DNA from 2 places in the Actinopolymorpha sp. B9G3 genome. Region 2 is predicted to be linked to the other one. Evidence: predicted binding sites of a transcription regulator. Region 2 holds the regulator's gene; the other holds the start of a gene.
What was found. Region 2 encodes HrcA, which represses chaperone genes, less so after heat shock. Its sites were predicted from a motif close to TTGGCACTCGNNNNNNNCGAGTGCCAA; they were not measured.
Positions count from the first base shown of each region.

Region 1: groES (co-chaperone GroES) is a predicted target of HrcA. The motif match lies at 2,312-2,338, and genes of this name have one in related genera.

Region 1 is NZ_JBEEAB010000003.1:123,874-134,181, forward strand. It holds gene ABNF93_RS06820 (glutathione S-transferase family protein) at 1-821, opposite strand, end outside; gene ABNF93_RS06825 (class I SAM-dependent methyltransferase) at 951-2,267, opposite strand; gene groES (co-chaperone GroES) at 2,498-2,794, shown strand; gene groL (chaperonin GroEL) at 2,955-4,571, shown strand; gene ABNF93_RS06840 (hypothetical protein) at 4,645-5,106, opposite strand; gene ABNF93_RS06845 (hypothetical protein) at 5,103-5,696, opposite strand; gene ABNF93_RS06850 (hypothetical protein) at 5,698-6,741, opposite strand; gene ABNF93_RS06855 (hypothetical protein) at 6,758-7,114, opposite strand; gene ABNF93_RS06860 (YbaB/EbfC family nucleoid-associated protein) at 7,181-7,984, opposite strand; gene ABNF93_RS06865 (hypothetical protein) at 8,169-8,648, opposite strand; gene ABNF93_RS06870 (MFS transporter) at 8,892-10,106, shown strand; gene guaB (IMP dehydrogenase) at 10,197-10,308, shown strand, end outside.
Region 2 is NZ_JBEEAB010000004.1:268,184-278,491, reverse strand. It holds gene dnaJ (molecular chaperone DnaJ) at 1-404, opposite strand, end outside; gene hrcA (heat-inducible transcriptional repressor HrcA) at 481-1,500, opposite strand; gene ABNF93_RS10015 (MBL fold metallo-hydrolase) at 1,638-2,492, shown strand; gene ABNF93_RS10010 (DUF3097 domain-containing protein) at 2,513-3,394, shown strand; gene hemW (radical SAM family heme chaperone HemW) at 3,434-4,684, opposite strand; gene ABNF93_RS10000 (AMP-dependent synthetase/ligase) at 4,871-6,721, opposite strand; gene lepA (translation elongation factor 4) at 6,848-8,809, opposite strand; gene ABNF93_RS09990 (phosphotransferase) at 9,039-10,007, shown strand.

The DNA of each region.
Region 1 (10,308 bases), on a different contig from region 2:
GGGTAGTCGACCAGTCGGCGCAGGTTGACCTTGAACAGCCCGTAGTAGACGGTGTCGAACCGTGCGAGTGTCACCCAGAGCCGCACGTCGGACTCGGTGATCCGGTTGCCGAACAGGAAACGGTTGCCGGCAAGGCGGCGTTCGAGCGTGTCGAGGGTCTGGAAGAGGCGGTGCACCAGGTTGTCGTAGGTGCCCTGGTCGGGTTCGTTGCCGATCACATAGACGGCATTGTTGATGTCGTTGTAGAGCGTTTCGTTGAGCGTGTCGATGTCGGCACGCAGCCGCGGCGGATAGAGGTCCGTCCCGTCCTCGGCCAGACCCTCGAACTGGGTGGCCAGATCGATCGTCAGGTCCGGGAAGAAGTTGCTCACGATCTTGTGCGTCTGCTTGTCCCACAGCGTCGGGACCGAGACATGCCCGGGGTAGTCGGGGTGGGTCGCGTCGTAGGCCTGGCGGAGCAAGGTGAAGCCGTTCACCGGATCCGGGCCGGTGTCCTCGCGAAACGCCCAGCCGCGGCCGTCCCGCTCCCCGTGGACGTAGGACGCCGAAACGAGGCCGGAGAGGCCGGCGAGCTTGCGCACGATGGCCGCACGCTGTGCCCATGGACAGCTCCAGGCGAGGTACAGGTGGTAGCGGCCCGGCTCGGCCGGATACTCGGTGGACCCGTCGGAACTCAGCCGGCCGCGGAACGGATAGAGGTCGAGTGGCCGCTCGAAGCCGTCCTCGCCGAATTTGGCGTCCTTGACCGAATACGTGCCATATGCATCGTAATCGACCGGACTCGCGTACGCGGCGTCCTGCGATTCCTGCGTGGAGCTCATAGCGACGAAAACGCCACCGGCCGCCTCGTTAGTCCCTCCCGGACCTCGGTCGTGTGACGGGTCCACGCGGCGGCGCCGCTTTTGCCGGACGTGCCCTTGATGCCGAGGCGTGTTGGCTGAAGGTGCCCCTCACGCGGGGGTCGGGTCGACGAGCAGGGCGAGTGTGCCCTGCTCGCTGCGGGTGACGACGACCGTGGCCGCACCGGGTCCGCGGACTCCCAGCCGTTTGCGCAGCGTCTGCGGGTCGACGTCGACTCCCCGCTTCTTCACTGTGAGGTTCCCGACCTCACGGTCCCGGAGCTCACGCTTCAACACCTTCAGGTCGTACGGAAGGACGGCGACGACCCGGTAGGCGGACGCGAAGGGCGTCGACACCAGCTGGTCAGACGTGAGATAGGCGATCTTCGGATGCAGCAGGGATCCGTCGACCAGGGGAGCGACGCCAGTGACGAGCCCGGCGCGGATGACCGCGCCGTCGGGTTCATAGAGGTACGCCAGCGGAGGCGAGACTGGCGCGCCTCCGGGGTCATCGGCATCGGTCATCGTCACCCGGTCGGCCCACCCGCCTGTCTGCCCCGCCCACTCGCCGGCCTCACCCGCAGGCACTCCGCCCGCCGGGAGGACGGTCGCACGGCGGCGGTCGCCGACCCCGGTCCGCAGCCGCCCTGCCCACAGGGCGGCCTCCTTCACCTCACCGCCGACGCTGATCCACTCCGCTTCGACGCCGGCCGGGATCAGCCGGTGCGGGATGATCGGCGCGGTCTTCACGCAGGCGTCGCCCCGCAGCAGCTCCTCGACGAACGACCACGGCGGCGAATAGTCCGCAGAGTCGAAGATCCGCCCGCGAAGAGAGCGCCGGGCCGGGTCCGCCACTGCTGCGGAGTACGCCGCACGGTCCACCTCCCGCGCATCCGCCTGCTCGACCGACGCGTGCCCGGCCAGGTCCAGCTCGGCGAGGTTGGCGCGGGCGATGGCCACTGTCAGCGGGTCCGTGTCGACGCCGGTGACCTGGACGCCGGCCCGGGCGAGGGCGATCAGGTCCCCGCCGATGCCGCAGCAGAGGTCGACGATCCGGGCACCACGTTCCGGGGACGACTCGGGGCTTGGCGGCCCTGTCGTTTCCGGAGCGATCGTCTCCGGAGGGTCCAGGCGGCAGTCGGCATCGACAATGCGCCCGGCCCGGTATGCGGCCACCGCGCCGGTCGTCGCCTGCTCCAGGCCGTCCCGGGTGAAGAACATCCTGCCCGCGTCCTCGCCCCACTTGACCTGGGCACGCCGCCGAAGCGCGGCCTGCGTCATCGCCGCCGCCACCAGGTCGGGGGGATGGCGGCGCCGCAGCCGGGTCCCGAGCGCGACCGCTGTGTGTTCCTCGTACGCCGTGCACGCTTCCGCGAGGAGATCACGGCCGGCTGGCGTGAGCAGATCCCGGAACGTCTGGAGATCCACGAGGACACTCCTTCCGCGATCCGGGACGCGACACGCCACGCCATCTGGCACTCGGGTTGACCGAGTGCTAAGAGACCGCCTAGATTCTGAGTTGGCACTCTCGACCTTAGGGTGCCAACCAACAAGCCCGCGACGAGGCGGCCGGCACCCGCGACGACGGCTCGCCACACGTCGCGCCATAGGTGAAAGCACAGCCACCCGTGACATCCCGTGAAGGGGGAGGTCAACAAGTGTCGGTCTCCATCAAGCCACTCGAGGACCGGATCGTCGTCAAGGCGCTGGACGCCGAAGAGACGACGGCGTCGGGACTCGTGATCCCCGACACCGCGAAGGAGAAGCCCCAGGAGGGTGAAGTCCTCGCGGTCGGGCCTGGTCGCATCGACGACAACGGCAAGCGCATCCCGCTCGACGTCAGCGTCGGCGACAAGGTGATCTTCAGCAAGTACGGCGGCACCGAGGTCAAGTACAGCGGCGAGGATCTGCTGATCCTCTCGGCTCGTGACGTCCTCGCTGTCGTCACCAAGTGACACCAGGTCGCGGACTCACGCGCGTGGGGTCGTCGCAACACAACCTGTCGACCCCGAAGTCAAGACCAGCAACCAACCGATGACCTGACGACTGACACCGCCCCGGCGGCCTCCACATACCGGGGCGCCGGGGCGGTGTCGTGGAAGGACACACATACCCATGCCGAAGATCCTGGAGTTCGACGAGAACGCGCGGCGCGCCCTGGAGCGCGGCGTCGACGCTCTCGCGAACACCGTGAAGGTGACGCTTGGGCCACGCGGCCGCAACGTCGTCATCGACAAGAAGTGGGGCGCACCGACCATCACCAACGATGGCGTCACGGTCGCCCGTGAGGTGGAGCTCGAGGACCCGTTCGAGAACCTCGGCGCCCAGCTCGTCAAGGAAGTTGCGACGAAGACCAACGACATCGCCGGTGACGGCACCACGACGGCGACGGTGCTGGCGCAGGCGATGGTCCACGTCGGCCTCCGGGCCGTCGCCGCCGGCGCCAACCCGATGTCGCTCAAGAAGGGCATCGATGCTGCCGTCGAGGCGATCAACACCGAGCTCCTCGAGCAGGCCAAGTCCGTCGACACCAAGGACGAGATGGCCCACGTGGCCGCGATCTCGGCCCAGGACAAGACGATCGGGCAGCTCATCGCCGAAGCGTTCGACAAGGTGGGCAAGGACGGTGTGATCACCGTCGAGGAGTCCAACACTCTGGGCACCGAGCTCGAGCTCACCGAGGGCATGCAGTTCGACAAGGGGTTCATCTCCCCGAACTTCGTGACCGACGCCGAGCGCCAGGAAGCTGTCATCGAGGATCCGTACATCCTGATCAACCAGGGCAAGATCTCCTCGATGGCCGACCTCCTGCCGCTGCTGGAGAAGGTCGTCCAGGCGAGCAAGCCGCTGGTGATCATCTCCGAGGACGTCGAGGGCGAGGCGCTCGCGACGCTCGTCGTCAACAAGATCCGCGGCATCTTCAACTCGGTCGCCGTCAAGGCGCCCGGATTCGGCGACCGCCGCAAGGCGATGCTCGAGGACATCGCGACGCTCACCGGCGGCCAGCTGGTGGCGCCCGAGCTCGGCCTCAAGCTCGACCAGGTGGGGCTCGAGGTCCTGGGTACCGCCCGCCGGGTCGTCGTCACCAAGGACGACACGACGATCGTCGACGGCGGCGGTTCCGCCGACGACGTGGCGGCCCGGGTCGCGCGGATCAAGGCCGAGATCGACCAGACCGACTCCGACTGGGACCGCGAGAAGCTCCAGGAGCGGCTCGCCAAGCTCGCCGGTGGTGTCTGTGTGATCAAGGTCGGCGCCGCCACCGAGGTGGAGCTGAAGGAGAAGAAGCACCGGATCGAGGACGCGGTCTCCGCTACCCGTGCCGCGATCGAGGAGGGCATCGTCACCGGCGGTGGCGCCGCCCTCGTCCACGCGGCCGTCGCTCTCGACAAGGTGTCGGCCAACGGTGACGAGAAGATCGGTGTCGATCTCGTCCGCGCTGCGGTGCTGGAGCCGCTGCGGTGGATCGCCGAGAACGCTGGTGCCCAGGGCTACGTCGTCGTGGAGAAGGTGCGCGAGGCGGGCAAGGGCAAGGGCTACAACGCCGCGACCGGCGAATACGGCGACCTGACCGCACAGGGCGTCATCGACCCGGTGAAGGTGACCCGCTCGGCGCTCGCGAACGCGGCGTCGATCGCGGCCATGCTCCTCACCACGGAGACGCTCGTCGTCGACAAGCCCGAGGAGCCTGAGCCGGCACCCGCGGGTGCGGGCCACGGCCACGGCCACTGATCGGCGAGAAGTACAGAAGGGGCCTCTCCTGCGCGGAGGGGCCCCTTCTCCGTTGACTGGTTGAGGTTCAGCGTCAGCGCGCCGGACGAGACTTGAGGGCGCGAACCTTCACGGTGGCGGTCGTCTCCCGGACGGGACCACCGAGAATGTCGTCGGCCTTGTCCTTGTGGAACGCAATATCGGCGTGGTACTTGATCCGGGCGATCTGCCCGGCCGCGATCTCGACCCTGCGCTCGGCGAAGCCAGGCGTTCCGAATCGCACGGTGTGCGGCCCGGCGGGCAGCGGGTACGCCCAGACCGACCAGCTGGCCCGGCGTTCGTTGCCGTCGATGGTGATCGTCGGCGGGTCGACCCAGGTGCCCCAGTTGGGACTCTCCGCGATGAGTGTGCCGTTCTCCTCCACGGCGATCAGGCTGTCGAAGTCGAACGTGACCTCGACCGCGCCCCACCCCTGCGGCAGGTCAGGGTAGGACGACCCGCGCTTCTGGTCGACGAGTACCGCGGGCGGCGTCGGTTCGGTCGGCGGCAGCGTCATCGCGTCCCCTTCCGCTTCTGTGACCGCTTGGGTCGTTGGCTGCCCTTCCAGCCCGAATAGCCGACCCACATCCCGTAGAGACCCAGGAGTGCGCCGAGTGCGCCCACCGCCGGTACGCCTCCGTACCACGTGATGCCGACGAAGAAGACGATCCAGACCACCGAGACGACCCCGATCGCCAAGGACATCCATGCCTGGAAGGCGTGCCCAGGGGTCCTCGCTGGCGACCGTTTGCCATCCTGTTGGCGACCACGGGTCGGTTTCAGGACGGGGGAGTACTCGAACTCGGTGACCTGGCCCTCAGCGATCGTCAGCTGTGTGGTTTGGCGCGGCCGACCCTCCTGCACCTCGATCAACCGTTCTCCCGCCGGAACGACGATGAGGGCACGACCGAAGCCATGCGTCGCGGGCTTCCCGTCGACACCGATGATCGGCAGAGCGGCGTTCTGTTCCGAGCGTGGGCACCAGGCTTCGATCGCGACGGCGCCATGACCTGCCGGAAGCAGGAGTTGGTCATCGGAGTTCGGTGCCCGCACGTCGTAAGGCGTTCCCGGGTAGGTGGTCAGAACGTCGTCGGGAGCGGCGCTCACGTCATTCACCACCAAGCTTGCGTTCGATGTCCTCGTCGGACTGACGGTCGTCGCTCAACACCCAGTCGGTGACATTGTCGCCAGCTTGGGTGGTCCCGCCCGCAATGCCGCCCCAGCTGCCAGGGCTCGAGGGGCTGAAGACCCTGTTCCCGTCGGTGGCGAAGTCCCTGACGACGTCGCCGGCGCTCTTGTAGCCGGCGTACCGGCCGCCATCTCTCTTCTGGAACTTCCGGAGGGCGTTCTCCATGCCGGACTGCCTGAGCTTGTAGAGGATGTTCTTGAGCTTGAAGAGGATCTGGTTGACCTTTGCGATGAACCTTGTCGCCCGGCTGCCGGTCGACGCCGCCCGGACGGCCGTCGCTGTCCCGGCCGCTGCGGTCGAGGCGCCGAACGTGACCGGCGCAGAGGCCAGCGCCGGAATCCAGACCATGATCAGCCACTCGACGAAGTCGGCGATCAGGCCGAGGACGAAGTTGTAGGCGAGCTCCATGAGCATCTTGGCGACACCCATGATCGCCTGGATCAGCTTGACGTCGTTGGCGACGCCCAGCACGCCGTCGGCGAAGTCGTTGAGCTTGGTCTTGGCGGCATTGGCGGCTTCACCTTCCCAGGTCACCAGTCCGGCATTGGCGGCGTCGCGAACCTCGCCGGAGAGGGGCACGAGGGCGTTCTGGACGCGGGCCCACTTGGCCATGTCCGCGTCCATGCGCTCGGGGTTGCCGGTGACATAGCCGATCGCGTCCTGCAGCGGCTGAATCCAGTCGATGAGGAACCCGAGGCCCTGGCTGATCAGCCAGTTCAGCGGGTCGGCGCCGATCGCCATGACGCTGCCCGCCATGCCCGCGACCGACCCGCCGATGCTGGCGACTTCGGACCAGTTGGCGCCTGGGTCGTCGAGGAACTTGTCCCCGGACTTCCAGATGCCCACTCCCTGGCCGGCGAAGGGGATCTTGTCCACCTGGTTGTTGTCGAGCCGCCAGGTGCCGGTGTCTGCGTTGGCGCCCGTGTCGTTGGTGACGTCGCTGTCGGTGTCGTTCGTCGTCATCTCGCGCCCACTATCCTCAGAATCCTGGCATGCCGGTGTCGTCGAGCGCGCCCTCGAGTTGCGTGAGAGCCTGGGTGATGCCGTCCTCGGTGGCTCTGTATGTCTTCCCTGCGGCGTCGACGCGCAGGACGTTGTCCTGCAGCGACTCGCCCATCATCTTCAGGTGTTCGAGGGTGTCCTCACCAGCGACCTTCCAGTAGAGGAAGGCCGCCCCGGTGATCATGCCGACCAGGCCCCAGACCTTCATCTCCGGCGCTGTGTCGCTCGCCAGTTGCATGATGCCCGCGGCGTTCTTGTTGAGCCCTTCCAACTTCTGCTTGACCTCGGCGATTTCCGCGGCGCTGTATTCCGCGCCTCCGCCTCCGCCACCCATGCCCATTCACCGCCAGTTCTCGTCGGTTCCAGCCGTCCGACGTTGCCAGTCGGCTGGTGGTCGCCTTCACTGCGTGTCGTCGTCGGGTTGGTATCGCTCGACCAGGCCGCGCATGTCCATCTGCGAACCCACGTACGCCTGCGCAATACCGGCCATTCCCAGCGCCAGGTTCGCCGTCGCTTGCTGAATGGTCGCCAGCACCATCGGCCCGACCCTGGACGGACCGTGCCGGAGGATCCTGTCGCTGATGTCGATGCGGGTCACGCCGACGCCGTTCTGCACGGTGACCTCGATCGCGCCGTCCGGAGTCGTCGCCGTCGCCGACTGGCCCGCCATCTGCTCCTGGACATCGGCGTACGCCGCCATCCGCTGCTCGGCGTCTCGTTGAAGCTTGGCGAAGCCCTCGCGGGCCGCGTGGAGTTCGTCCTCCATCCCGTGCCGACGGATGGAGTCCCACTCCTCGGGGGTGAGGTCGTCCCACCCCTCCGACTCATCGACGCCGGCCGCGAGCTCGTCGAGGCCAGGCGGATCGGGGATGGCGCTGGCCGTCGCAGCTGAGGACGGCTTGCCCAGGACGGCTGCGAGGGCGTCCTCCGCCATCGGACCCCACTCGCGCGCCGACGCGGACAGCTCGTCGTTGATGCGGGAGTGCGCGGCCCTGAGGGTCTCCACGATCAGCTCGCCAAGCTCCGCGGCGGTGTGTCTACGGGCCTGGTGCTGGAGTTCGATCGACGTCACCGTGTTGCCGGGCGCCACGGTGACCGTCACCGTGTGGTCGGTGGAGGGGTGCGTGACGCTGGCACCGGCCAGGAGTTCGGCGAGCCGGTGAGCGTCGCCGGTCGTACGTGCGGATTCGGCGGGACCATTCACGGGCAGGCAGCGTAGTGCAGGACAAGTCGGGCGAATCGCCACCTGCTCTGAGAGCTGTGGATACGTGCTCGGGACGCTGTGGATAACGCTCGTGCCGAGGGCACGCTACGGCCGACGCCTGCCCGGTGTCGTGGTCATGTGGCCGGCACCCCCGTGCACGGAGTCCTAGTGCGCTCCGGGTGAGTCAGGGCGTGTGCTCGGCGGCACCCTTGGCGGCTGCCGGCTTGGTCCGGGTCGACCGGGTCGCTTTCGGGCCGGAGCCAGCCGACCCGTTCGGCCTGGTGCCCTTCGTGCCGGTCGTAGCGGAGCCTGAGCCGCTGGCAGGAGGCCCCGCCGACGCGAGATCCGCCCCGGCACGGTCGGTCGGAACACGGTCGGTCGGAACACGGTCGGTCGGAACACGGTCGGTGGGGGCGCGTTCGGTCGCGGCGCGTTCGGTCGGAGCAGGATCCACGGCGGCAGCAGGCGCCGCGACGGGCTCCTCGGCACGGCCCCAGAACGCGGCCTGCGTCGCCTTCGCCTCGGCCACCCCACGGTCGTACGCCTGACGCGCCTCCTCCGAGTCGTCCCAGGTGTCATGCCCCTCGAACTCGGTCGGTCCCCTGCCGCCGCGCTCAGCGATCAACTGGTCCCACTCGGGTGTCGGCATCTGGTCCTGACTCATCGCTGCTCCTCGTACTGCTGGGCAGGGCACGTGGTCTCCGGCCCCGCCCGTCGCTCCGGGTCCCGTCAGTTCGGCGGCCGGTCGCACACCGGAGAGACGGCGGCCTTGTTGGACCGGCTGACAAAGGACATGCCCACCACAGGCGTACGCAACCCACGTGTACCGCCCGCATTGGCCAGCGGTCCGGTCCGCATGGTGGGCGCCCAACCCGAACAAGGCGGCGGATACGTCACCATTGGTCTGATGTCAGAACAGGTCACCCTCCGCTCATTCGGGCTAGGGGTGTACCTACCGTCGCTGCTCTACGGCGTCGGCCAGGGCGCCATGGCGCCGATCATCGCCCTCTCGGCACTCGACCTGGGCGCCTCGGTGGGGGTCGCGAGCCTCGTCGTCGCCCTCGCGGGAATCGGTCAGCTACTCGGCGACCTTCCGGCGGGTGCTCTTGCGGGCAGGATCGGCGAACGCAAGGCGATGCTCGCGGCGGCCGTCCTCCTCGTGTGCGCGCTGGTCGTCTGCATCGTCGCGACGTCGGTCTGCATGCTCGGTGTCGCCATCGGCTGCACCGGATTCGCGGGAGCGGTGTGGGGGCTCGCGCGACAGGCGTACCTCACCGAGGTCGTGCCGTTCCACCTGCGGGCACGTGCGCTGTCGACCCTGGGCGGCGTCCATCGGATCGGCATGTTCATCGGGCCGTTCCTCGGTGCGGGCACGGTGCACCTCGCCCACACCGACGGGCCGTACGGACTGCACATCGTCGCCGTGGCCGTGGCGGCCGTCGCGTTGATCACCCTTCCCGAGCCCGCGGGCCGCAACGGTGCACGGCCAGCGAAGACCCACCTGGGCACGGTCGGCATGGCCCGCGCCCACCTGCCCGTCCTGCGGACGCTCGGCGTCGGGACGGTACTCGTCGGCGCCGTCAGGGCGTCCCGGCAGGCCGTCATCCCGCTGTGGGCCGAGCACATCGGCCTCGACGCCGCCACCACCAGTTTGATCTTCGGTGCCGCCGGGGCCGTGGACATGCTGCTGTTCTATCCGGCGGGCAAGGTCATGGACCGGATCGGCCGGGCCTGGGTCGCCGTGCCCTCGATGGTGGTGCTCGGGATCGCTCACCTCCTGCTGCCGCTCACCACGACCGGAGCCGCTCTGTTCGGCGTCGCGATGATCATGGGGGTCGGCAACGGCATCGGCAGCGGGATCATCATGACGCTCGGTGCCGACCTGTCGCCCTCGGTGGGGCGTACGACATTCCTTGGTACGTGGCGACTCTGTGCCGACATCGGCTCCAGCACCGGACCGCTGATGATCGGCGCGGTAAGTGCCGCCGTGTCGCTCGGCCCCGCCGTGTTGCTCGTCGGAGGCCTGGGACTGATCGGCGCGGTGGTGATGGGGCACTGGATACCCCACTATGTGCCGTCTCCACGCCGGGTCGCCGCGTCTGGTTCGCCGCCGGCTGGTTAGCCGACCACCTGTCGTCAGACCCCGCGAGCCTGGCGACCTTCCTCCCCATCGGTCGACTAGCATGAGGAGACGTTCGCGACCGGAGGAAGCATGGACCTCACCCCCCGGCATGACGCCGGCGTCCCCGACCCTTTCGCCATGATCGGCCTCACCTACGACGACGTCCTGCTGCTGCCTGGCGCCTCCGACGTCATTCCCAGCG
Region 2 (10,308 bases):
GTGTCGACCTGGACCTCCTTGACGGCGCCGTACACCGCCTCGGCCAGATCGACCGAGAGGCGCAGGAGCGCGTCCTGGCCACGGCGGGTCCGGGGTCGCGGCCCGCGGGCGGTCGTGCCGCCGAAGAACGCGTCCATGATGTCGGTGAACGAGAAACCCTGCCCGAATCCCGCACCTTGTCCAGCCGCACCGAGCGGATCGCCCCCCAGGTCGTAGACCTCACGCTTCTTCGGGTCCGACAGGACCTCGTAGGCGCGGGTGACCTCCTTGAAACGCTCGTGGGTCTCCGGATCCGGGTTGACGTCAGGGTGCAGGGTGCGCGCCAGCCGGCGGTAGGCCTTCTTGATCTCCTCCGCGGACGCGTCGCGCCCGACTCCGAGGAGTTCGTAATAGTCCTGGCTCATGCTGTGGGTGGCCTCTTGCACTGACTCATTCCCTTGGGACTCATCTTCCTTAAGACCCCGCTGCCTCTTTGAGAAGCTATTCCTCAGCGAGGATCTGACTGACATATCTGGCGACCGCCCGGACCGCACCCATCGTGCCCGGATAGTCCATCCGGGTGGGTCCGACGACACCCAGGTGGGCGAGTGTCTCGTCCCCAGGACCATAGCCGGTCGCGACAACGGAGGCGGCGGCCAGCTCAGCGTAGGGGTTCTCGTGCCCGATCCGGACCGTGAGGCGGGCGGGAGCGGTCGACTCGCCGAGGAGCCGCAACAGCACGACGTGCTCCTCCAGCGCCTCGAGTACCGGCCGGATCGAGGAGTGGAACTCGTGCCCGAGCGGGATCAGGTTGGCGGTGCCACTGACCGCGATGCGTTCCTCCGGGCGTTCGACGAGGGTCTCGAGGAACGCCGACACGATGCTGGCGACGATCGGCTGGTCGTCGGGCGCGAACGCCTCAGGCAGGTCGACCACGAGCGACTGCACCTCGGCGAGCCGCGCCCCCATGACCGCAGCGTTGAGGCGGGCCCGGACATCGCCCAGCAGCGCGTCTTCAGGGGCCTTGCCGACGTCGACGACACGCTGCTCGACCCGGCCCGTGCTGGTGATGAGGACGATCAGCAGCCGGGTGGTGGACAGCAGCACCAACTCGACATGGCGGACGGTCGACCGGGACAAGGTGGGGTACTGCACGACCGCGACCTGGCGGGTGAGCTGGGAGAGCAGGCGTACGGTCCGGTTGACGACATCGTCCAGATCGACCGCGCCCTCGAGGAACGTCGAGATCGCCCTGCGCTCCGCGCCAGACATCGGCTTGATCGTGCTCAGCCGGTCGACGAACAGCCGGTAGCCCTTGTCCGTCGGGATCCGGCCAGCGCTCGTGTGCGGCTGGGCGATGTAGCCCTCGTCCTCCAGCGCGGCCATGTCGTTGCGGACCGTCGCGGAGGAAACGCCCAGGTGGTGCCGGTCGACAAGCGCCTTGGAACCGACCGGCTCCTCGGTGTGCACGTAGTCCTCGACGATGGCGCGGAGGACGGCCAGCTTCCGTTCGTCGAGCATGGAGCCCGCACCTCCTCGCGTCACGGTTGACCTGAGGGCGGGGCAGCGGCATGTGCCTGGCACTCCCCGAACCCGAGTGCCAGTCTACGGGGAGAGGCCCCGAATGTGCGTCCTGAGCGGATGCGAGGCTGTGGATCGTGGACACGAACACGCACGGATGGACCGAGGTCGGGCCGGGCTGCTTCGCCCGCCGCTACCCGTCGTACGACCTCACGATCGGGGCGGTCGTGGGTGCCGTCGGCATCCTGCTGGTCGACACCCGGGCAAGCCTGGGCGAAGCCGACGAGTTGCGCGCTGACCTGCGTCGCCTCTCCCGCGCGCCGGTGCGCTGGGTGGTCGACACCCACTGGCACTTCGATCACTGCTTCGGCAACGCCCGGTTCGCCGACGCGGTGATCTACGGCCACGAGTCCGTGCCCGCGATGCTCGAGGCGCGGGCCGACGGCGTGCGTGCGGAGCTCTCGGCGCGGTCCGCCGAATGGGCCACGGAGATGGCCGCACTGGAGGTAGTGCCGCCGGGACGGACCTTCGCGTCGGTCGCGATGGCCGATCTCGGCGACCGGGTGGTGGAGCTCGTGCATCCGGGACGCGGCCACACCGACGGCGACGTCGTGGTCCGGGTTCCCGACGCCGACGTGGTCTACGTGGGAGATCTCGTCGAGGAGTCCGGCCCGCCGTCGTACGGCGACGACTCGTACCCGCTCGAGTGGGGTGCGACGCTCGACGTGGTGGCGGGACTGTTGACGACGCGGACAGCGGTCGTGCCCGGGCATGGCACGGTCGTGGACCATGCGTACGTCGGGGAGCAGCGCGGCGACCTCGTGGGCGTCGCCGGGACGATCCGCCGCCTGGTCGAGGAACGGGTGCCGATCGAGCGGGCATGGGAGGCAGCCGAGTGGCCATGGTCGCGGGAGGCTTTGGCCGAGGCGATCCGGCGGGGGTACGCACAACTGCGCGACACTCGCGGACGGCGGACACTGCCGCTCGTGTGAGGCGGCTACCCTCGCTCTCCATGGCCGGATCCTCACCTCCCGCTGACCGTTACGGACCTGACGTTCTCGAGAGCGACTGGCGGGCGCCGAAGCGCGGACGCTCGGTCGACGTCTCTGTCGAGCCCGACATGGTGGTCGAGGACGCGACGACCGGCTTCTGCGGCGCCGTCGTCGGCATCGAACGCACACTCGTGGTGCTGGAGGACCGGTTCGGTGCCCGGCGAAGCTATCCGTACGGGCCCGGGTTCCTGCTGGAAGGGCGGCCGGTCGTTCTGCGTCCGCCGGCCACGGGAGGCTCGGCGGCGGGTGGACCACGGCGCACGGCGTCAGGGTCGATCGCGGTCTCGGGTGCGCGGGCCCGCGTCGCCCGGGCGAGCCGGATCTACGTCGAGGGCCGCCACGACGCCGAGTTGGTCGAGAAGGTCTGGGGCGACGACCTGCGGATCGAAGGCGTCGCGGTGGAGTACCTCGAAGGAGTCGACGACCTCGCGAGTGTGGTCACCGAGTTCGCGCCCGATGCCGACCAGCGGCTCGGCGTCCTCGTCGACCATCTGGTGCCTGGCAGCAAGGAGAGCCGGATCGCCGCGGAGGTGGCGGCCGGGCCGTTCGGTGCGTACGTGCTCGTCGTCGGACATCCGTTCGTGGACATCTGGCAGGCCGTACGCCCAGAGCGGCTGGGGCTCGACGCCTGGCCACGGATTCCGCGGGCGACACCCTGGAAGCACGGAATCTGCGCGGCGCTGGGGTGGCCGCATGCCGAGCAGGCGGACATCGCGCAGGCCTGGCGACGGATCCTGGGAGGTGTCCGGACCTACCGCGACCTCGAGCCGGCACTGTTGGGCCCGGTGGAGCAGCTCATCGACTTCGTGACCGTGGGCGGTCCGGCGGACGCTGGTCCGTGATCACCGCGCAGAAACCGGGCACGTCGCCGGGCGCGGTCGTCAGGTGCGGGCAGGCTCTGTGCTCCACCCCAGCAGATCGCGTACGACCGCGTCGGCAAGGAGGCGACCTCGACTGGTGAGCACGGCGCGACCGGCCGCCAGAGCTGAGGCCTCCAGCAGGTCGTCACCGGCTGCCCGCTGGGCGGCCTCGACGCCTTCTGGTCCGAGGACGTCGAGGGCGAGGCCGGCTGCGAGGCGGAGTTCCAGCATGATCCGTTCGACCCTCCGGTCGGCCGGGTCGAGGGTTTCGCGGGCGTGCGCGGGGCTCGCGGCGGCGGCGAGGCGTTCGGCGTATGTCAAGGGATGCTTGACGTTCCACCAGCGGACCCCGCCGACGTGGCTGTGCGCGCCGGGGCCGACGCCCCACCAGTTGCCGCCGGTCCAGTAGAGGAGATTGTGGCGGCAGCGGGCGTCGTCAGACCATGCCCAGTTCGACACCTCGTACCACGACAAGCCTGCCCTGCTGAGGGTTTCGTCGGCTTGCAGGTAGCGGTCGGCCAGGACGTCATCGTCCGTGGCGGCGAGCACACCACGGCGGATCTGGCCGGCCATCCGGGTGCCCTCTTCGATGATGAGGGAGTACGCCGAGATGTGGTCGGCACCGGCGGCGACGGCCGCGTCAAGGGTGGCTTGCCAGTCGTCGTCACTCTCGCCCGGCGTGCCATAGATGAGGTCGAGGTTGACGTGTGCGAATCCCGCGGTTCGTGCGTCGGCGACGCACTCTTCTGGGCGGCCGGGTGTGTGCTGCCGGTCGAGCGTCGCGAGCACGTGTGGACGGGCACTCTGCATGCCGAACGAGATCCGGGTGAATCCCTGCGTACGCAGGCGTTCGAGGGAGGAATCGTCGACCGACTCGGGGTTGGCTTCGGTCGTCACCTCGGCGTCGGAGGCGAGGCCGAACTCGGCGTCGACGCTCCGCAGGACCCGGCCGAGGTCCTCCGGCGGGAGGAGGGTCGGCGTGCCGCCTCCCACGAAGACGGTCGAGACGGGAACCTCGGCATCACCGAGGACCTTGCGCGCAAGCCGGACCTCGTTGATCGCCGCGTCGGCGTACGACGTGCGGGAGGCACCGGGCGCCGTTCCGAGCTCGTCGGCCGTGTAGGTGTTGAAGTCGCAGTAACCGCACCGGGTCGCGCAGAACGGCACGTGAACGTAGATCCCGAACGGTCGCGCGGTGATCTCCGCGAGGGCGGGCGCCGGAAGAGCTCCGTCCGCGGGAGCCGGATCGCCGTCGGGCAATGTGGAAGGCACCCACCCATTGTCCGTCGTCCGGTCACCTTCGACGGCCATCGGTGCGGCCGACAGCCCGGACGATGCATGCCAAGTCCCCACGATGCATGTCGAATTTGCCGCGCATTGTGGGGAATGTTCACGAAGCGTGATCATTCCCCGCGTACGGCGACGGCGGGACTGGCGGACCTCAGGAGGTGCCGGGCCTCAGGCGTAGAAGGAGTCGAGGATCTCGGCGTAGCGGGTCTCGACGGCCTTGCGGCGAAGCTTCAGGCTCGGCGTCATCTCGCCGTCCTCGACGGTGAGGTCATGGTCGAGGATCGCGAACTGCTTGATGGTCTCCCACCGGTTGAGCTTGGCGTTGAGTTGGTCGATGTAGCCCTGCACCATCGCCCGTGCGGCGTCGGAGCCGACGATCTCGGCGTACGCCCGCCCTTCGAGCCCGTTCTCGGCCGCCCAGCCCACGATCGCGTCGGGATCGAGGGTCACCAGCGCTGAGGTGAAGTTGCGGTTCTCCCCGTGGACGACGATCTGGCTGGCATAGGGGCAGAGCGCCTTGAACGCCGCCTCGATGAGCTGGGGCGCGATGTACTTCCCACCAGAGGTCTTGAACAGGTCCTTCTTCCGGTCGGTGATGCGAAGGACCCCGCCCTCCTCGAGCTGGCCGATGTCCCCGGTGTGGAACCAGCCGTCGGCGTCGAGAACCTCGTCGGACAGCTCCGGCATGTTGTGGTAACCCCGCATCACGCCTGGCCCCTTGACCAGAACCTCGCCGTCGTGGGCGATGCGCAGCTGGGTTCCCGGGAACGCCGGCCCGACCGTGCCGAACTTGAACCTGCCCGGCAGGTTGACACACGTCGCCGCACTGGTCTCGGTCAGGCCGTAGCCCTCCACAATGAGGATGCCCGCCGCGTGGAACCACTCCGCGATGTCGCGGCTCAACGCGGCCGCACCGGAGACGAAGAAGCGCAGCCGCCCACCGAAGCGTTGCTGGATCTTGCTGAACACCAGCCGGTCGGCCAGTGTGTACTGCACGGCGAGCAGCCCCGAGGGCTCCTTGCCCTGCTGGCGCAGCGCCGACACCTTGCGGCCGACGTCGAACGCCCAGCCGAAGAGCTTGGCCTTGATACCGCCCTCCTGCTCCACCGTCGACACGATCCGGCCATGGGCCTTCTCGAAGATCCGTGGTGCGGCGCCCACGAAGGTCGGTCGGACGATGGCGAGGTTCTCGATGATCTTGTCGACCCGGCCGTCGACCGCCGTCGGGAACCCGATCTGCAGCTGCGCCGTCAAGAGCACCTTGCCGAACGAATGGGCAAGGGGAAGCCAGAGGTACTGCAGATCGTCAGGGCGCAGGATCTGCACGGCGTCGACTGCGGCGCCCTCATAGGTCCAGCAGTCGTGGGTCAGCCGGACCCCCTTGGGCTTGCCGGTCGTTCCGGACGTGTAGATCAGGGTCGCCAGGCTGTCCGGACCGATCGCGGCCGCGGCCTCGTCGATGGCGGTCGGGTGCTCGGCGAGGAAGTCCTTGCCCCGCTCCTCCAGGTCGGCGAGGGTGATCACGTCGTCGCCCTCGTCGGCAGTTCCGGCGAACGTCACGATCGTCGTCAGCTCGGACAGTTCCGAGCGATGCTCGCGAACCTTCTTGACCTGCTCGTCGTCCTCGGCGAAGACGACCCGGCTGCGCGAGTCGCCGAGGATGTACGCCACCTCGCTGGAGGTGGTCGTGGGATAGATGGTCGTCGTCGCGGCGCCGGCACACATGATCGCGAAGTCGGCCAGGATCCACTCGTAGCTCGTGGCGGCGGCGATCGCCACCCGCTCCTCCGGCTGGATGCCCAGCGCGATGAGGCCGGCGGCCAGCCGCCGTACGCGGTCACCGGTCTGCTGCCAGGTCGCGGACTCCCAGCGGTCACCGACCGGGTATCGGTAGGCCTCCTCCTCGGGCGTGCTCGCGATCCGGTCGAGGATCATCCGCGCGACCGTGGGCGCGCGGTCGTCGACCTTCGACTGGTCAGGCTGGGCTGGATTCGTACCCCAGATCAGGTCACTGGTCATCGCAGGCCTCCGCCTCAATTCCGCAGTCGTACCGATGGCTCGTCCGACGGCCCGAGCGGGCTCACTCCACCGTAGTGAGTGGCACCGGGCTGTGGCACGTTCGGCACAGAATAGCCAGGCTGAGGCCTATTCCTTGCCGGAACTCGACCCTGCCTTGGCCGAACCCGACCCGGGACCGTCCGTGGTCGACAGGGCGGCGACGAACGCCTCCTGAGGAACCTCCACCCGGCCGACCATCTTCATCCGCTTCTTGCCCTCTTTCTGGCGTTCGAGCAGCTTGCGCTTGCGGGTGATGTCACCGCCGTAGCACTTCGCCAGAACGTCCTTGCGGATGGCCCGGATGGTCTCACGGGCGATGATCCGCGACCCGACCGCCGCCTGGATCGGCACCTCGAACTGCTGCCGCGGGATCAGCTCACGGAGCTTCTGGGCCATCGTGACGCCGTAGGAATAGGCCTTGTCCTTGTGGACGATCGCGCTGAAGGCGTCGACGGTCTCGCCCTGGAGCAGGATGTCGACCTTCACCAGGTCGGCGGCCTGCTGACCGGTGGGTTCGTAGTCGAGGGAGGCGTACCCGCGGGTCTTGCTCTTCAGGGCATCGAAGAAGTCGAAGACGATCTCCGCCAGCGGCAGGGTGTAGCGCATCTCCACCCGGTCCGCCGACAGGTAGTCCATGCCCTGCAGCTGTCCCCGCCGCGACTGGCACAGCTCCATCACCGCGCCGATGAAGTCGGCCGGCGTGAGGATCGTCGCCCGCACGACCGGCTCGTGCACCTCTGCCACCTTGCCCTTCGGCGCCGCAGCCTGCTTCGACGTCACCCCCACACCCGACGGGAACTCACTCGGGTTGGTCACGACGTGCTCGCTGCCGTCCTCCATGACCACGCGGTAGACGACGTTGGGGGCGGTCGAGATGAGGTCGAGGTCGAACTCGCGTTCCAGGCGTTCGCGGACGATCTCCATGTGCAGCAGGCCGAGGAAGCCGCAGCGGAAGCCGAAGCCCAGCGCGCCGGAGGTCTCCGGTTCGTACAGCAGAGCGGCGTCGTTGAGCTGCAGCTTGTCGAGTGCCTCGCGCAGGTCGGTGTACTCGTCGCCGTCGACCGGGTAGAGGCCGGCATAGACCATCGGGTTGGGGTGGCGGTACCCGGCGAGCGCCTTCGTCGCGGGGTTGCTCGTGACCGTCACCGTGTCACCGACACGGGACTGCCGCACCTCCTTCACCCCGGTCATGATGTAGCCGACCTCTCCGACGCCGAGCGACGGTGACTTCTTCGGCTCGGGCGAGATGACGCCGACCTCGAGGGTTTCGTGGGACGCTCTCGTCGACATCATCAGGACCCGCTCGCGGTTGGCGATGCTGCCGTCGATCACGCGGATGTAGGTGACGACTCCGCGGTAGGTGTCGTAGACCGAGTCGAAGATCAGCGCCCGGGGCGGCGCGTCGGCGTCGCCCTTCGGCTGCGGCACCTGGGCGACGATCTCGTTGAGGAGGTGCTCGACACCTTCGCCGGTCTTGGCGGAGACCCGCAGCACGTCGCTCTCGTCGCAGCCGATGATGCCGGCGAGTTCCGCGGCGTACTTGTCCGGCTGCGCCGACGGCAGGTCGATCTTGTTGAGCACCGGGATGATGTGCAGGTCGGCGTCGAGGGCGAGATAGAGGTTCGCCAGCGTCTGCGCCTCGATCCCCTGCGCGGCGTCGACCAGCAGCACCGCACCCTCGCAGGCGGCGAGCGACCGCGACACCTCGTAGGTGAAGTCCACGTGGCCGGGCGTGTCGATGAGGTTCAGGACGTACGACGTGTCCGCGTGGGCACCCGCACTCGCCCGGAACGGCAGGCGTACGGCCTGGCTCTTGATCGTGATCCCGCGCTCACGCTCGATGTCCATCCGGTCGAGGTACTGCGCCCGCATGGCCCGCCCTTCGACCACGCCGGTGAGCTGGAGCATCCGGTCGGCCAGCGTCGACTTGCCGTGGTCGATGTGGGCGATGATGCAGAAGTTCCGGATGAGCGCCGGATCGGTCTCGCCGGGCTGCGGGATGGTGCCGGGAACTGGCCCGGACCTGGAAGGCAGAGAAGCAGCGGGCACGGACGGTCCATTCGAGTGTGGATGGGGGTCGCTCCTCATCATCCCATGCCCGGACAACGGGCCCGGCGCTCACGGCGTGCTTCGGCGATGATCGACACTGGACGAATCGGACAGGTCGGCTGCAGGCGGCCCGGAATCGCCTCGATCAACCGACACTGTGCTGGCCGACGACGCGCGTCGACCGAGAAATGCGTTGTCGGCGTCCGGCGGGGTTTGTCAGCATCGACGGATGTCCTCCCTGCCGGGCACCAATCCTTCCGCTGCTCCGACCCGGGCAGCTGGCGTGCGGATCTCCTTCGACGAGGTACCCGCCCCGGTCCGCCGGTGGGTCGAGCGCGAGCTCGGATCCCCGGTCGTCTCCGCGTCGACCCAGAGCGGTGGCTTCTCCCCCGGCGCGGCGGCCCGGCTGGTGACCGCCGACGGGCGGCGCGGATTCGTCAAGGCCGTGGGTGGTGCACTCAACCCCGACAGCCCGGGCCTGCTGCGTCGGGAGCGCACGACGATGGAGGCCGTGCCCGCGTTGCCGTGGACGCCGCGTATGCGGTCGGCCTACGACGACGGCGACTGGATCGCCCTGCTCTTCGACGACATCGAGGGGCGGGAGCCGGCGCACCCCTGGACGGCTGAGGACACCGACCTCGTGTTCGGCGCTCTCGCCGATCTCACGGCGGCGCTCACGCCGACACCCTGGCCCGAGGCCCCGGACCTGAGCGACGCCGGCATCTTCCGTGGCGGCTGGGCCGTTCTTCGGGAGTCGCCGCCCGCCGACCTCGACCCGTGGGCGGTGGCACGCCTCGACCTGCTGCGGGAGTACCAGCAGCGGGCCCGGGCCGCCGTTGTCGGCGAGTCCCTCGTGCACTGGGACATCCGCGCCGACAACGTACTCATCACCGGTACGGGAGTCGTCTTCGTCGACTGGGCGTGGGCGGCACGAGGCGCCCGCTGGGTCGACACCGCGCTCGCAGCACTCGACCTCGTGATCAGCGGTTCGAGCGTCGACGTCGACGACCTGCTCAGCCGGCACCCCTGCACCAGGGACGCGGATCCGCTCGACGTCACCGCCCTCCTCGCCACCGTGACGGGCGCTCTCACGGAAAGGTCCCGGGCACCGGTTCCACCGGGGCTGCCGACGATCCGTGACTACCAGCGCGTGGTGGCCGATGCCCTGACGGCGTGGATCCGCCGACGCATGTCCTGACGACGGTCCGCAAGCATTCGTTGCCGCGTCGAGATCCGGGCGGGCTTGCGCGCAGTTGTGCGCGCTTGGTAGTGATATGCGTACGCATTGTGCAGGTCCGCGCGGCAGGGGGTCTCGGTGGGGGGAACAGCGGAAGCGGTCCAGCGTGCCCTCAACGCCTTGACCGGCCACGGCACGGCGACCTTCCGGCATGCAGCTACCGGCCGCACCACGTCAACGTGCCCAACCACATCCACCGGCCCAACCACATCCACCGGCCCAGCTACATCATCCGGCTCGGACCGCCCTGGCGTCCCGAACG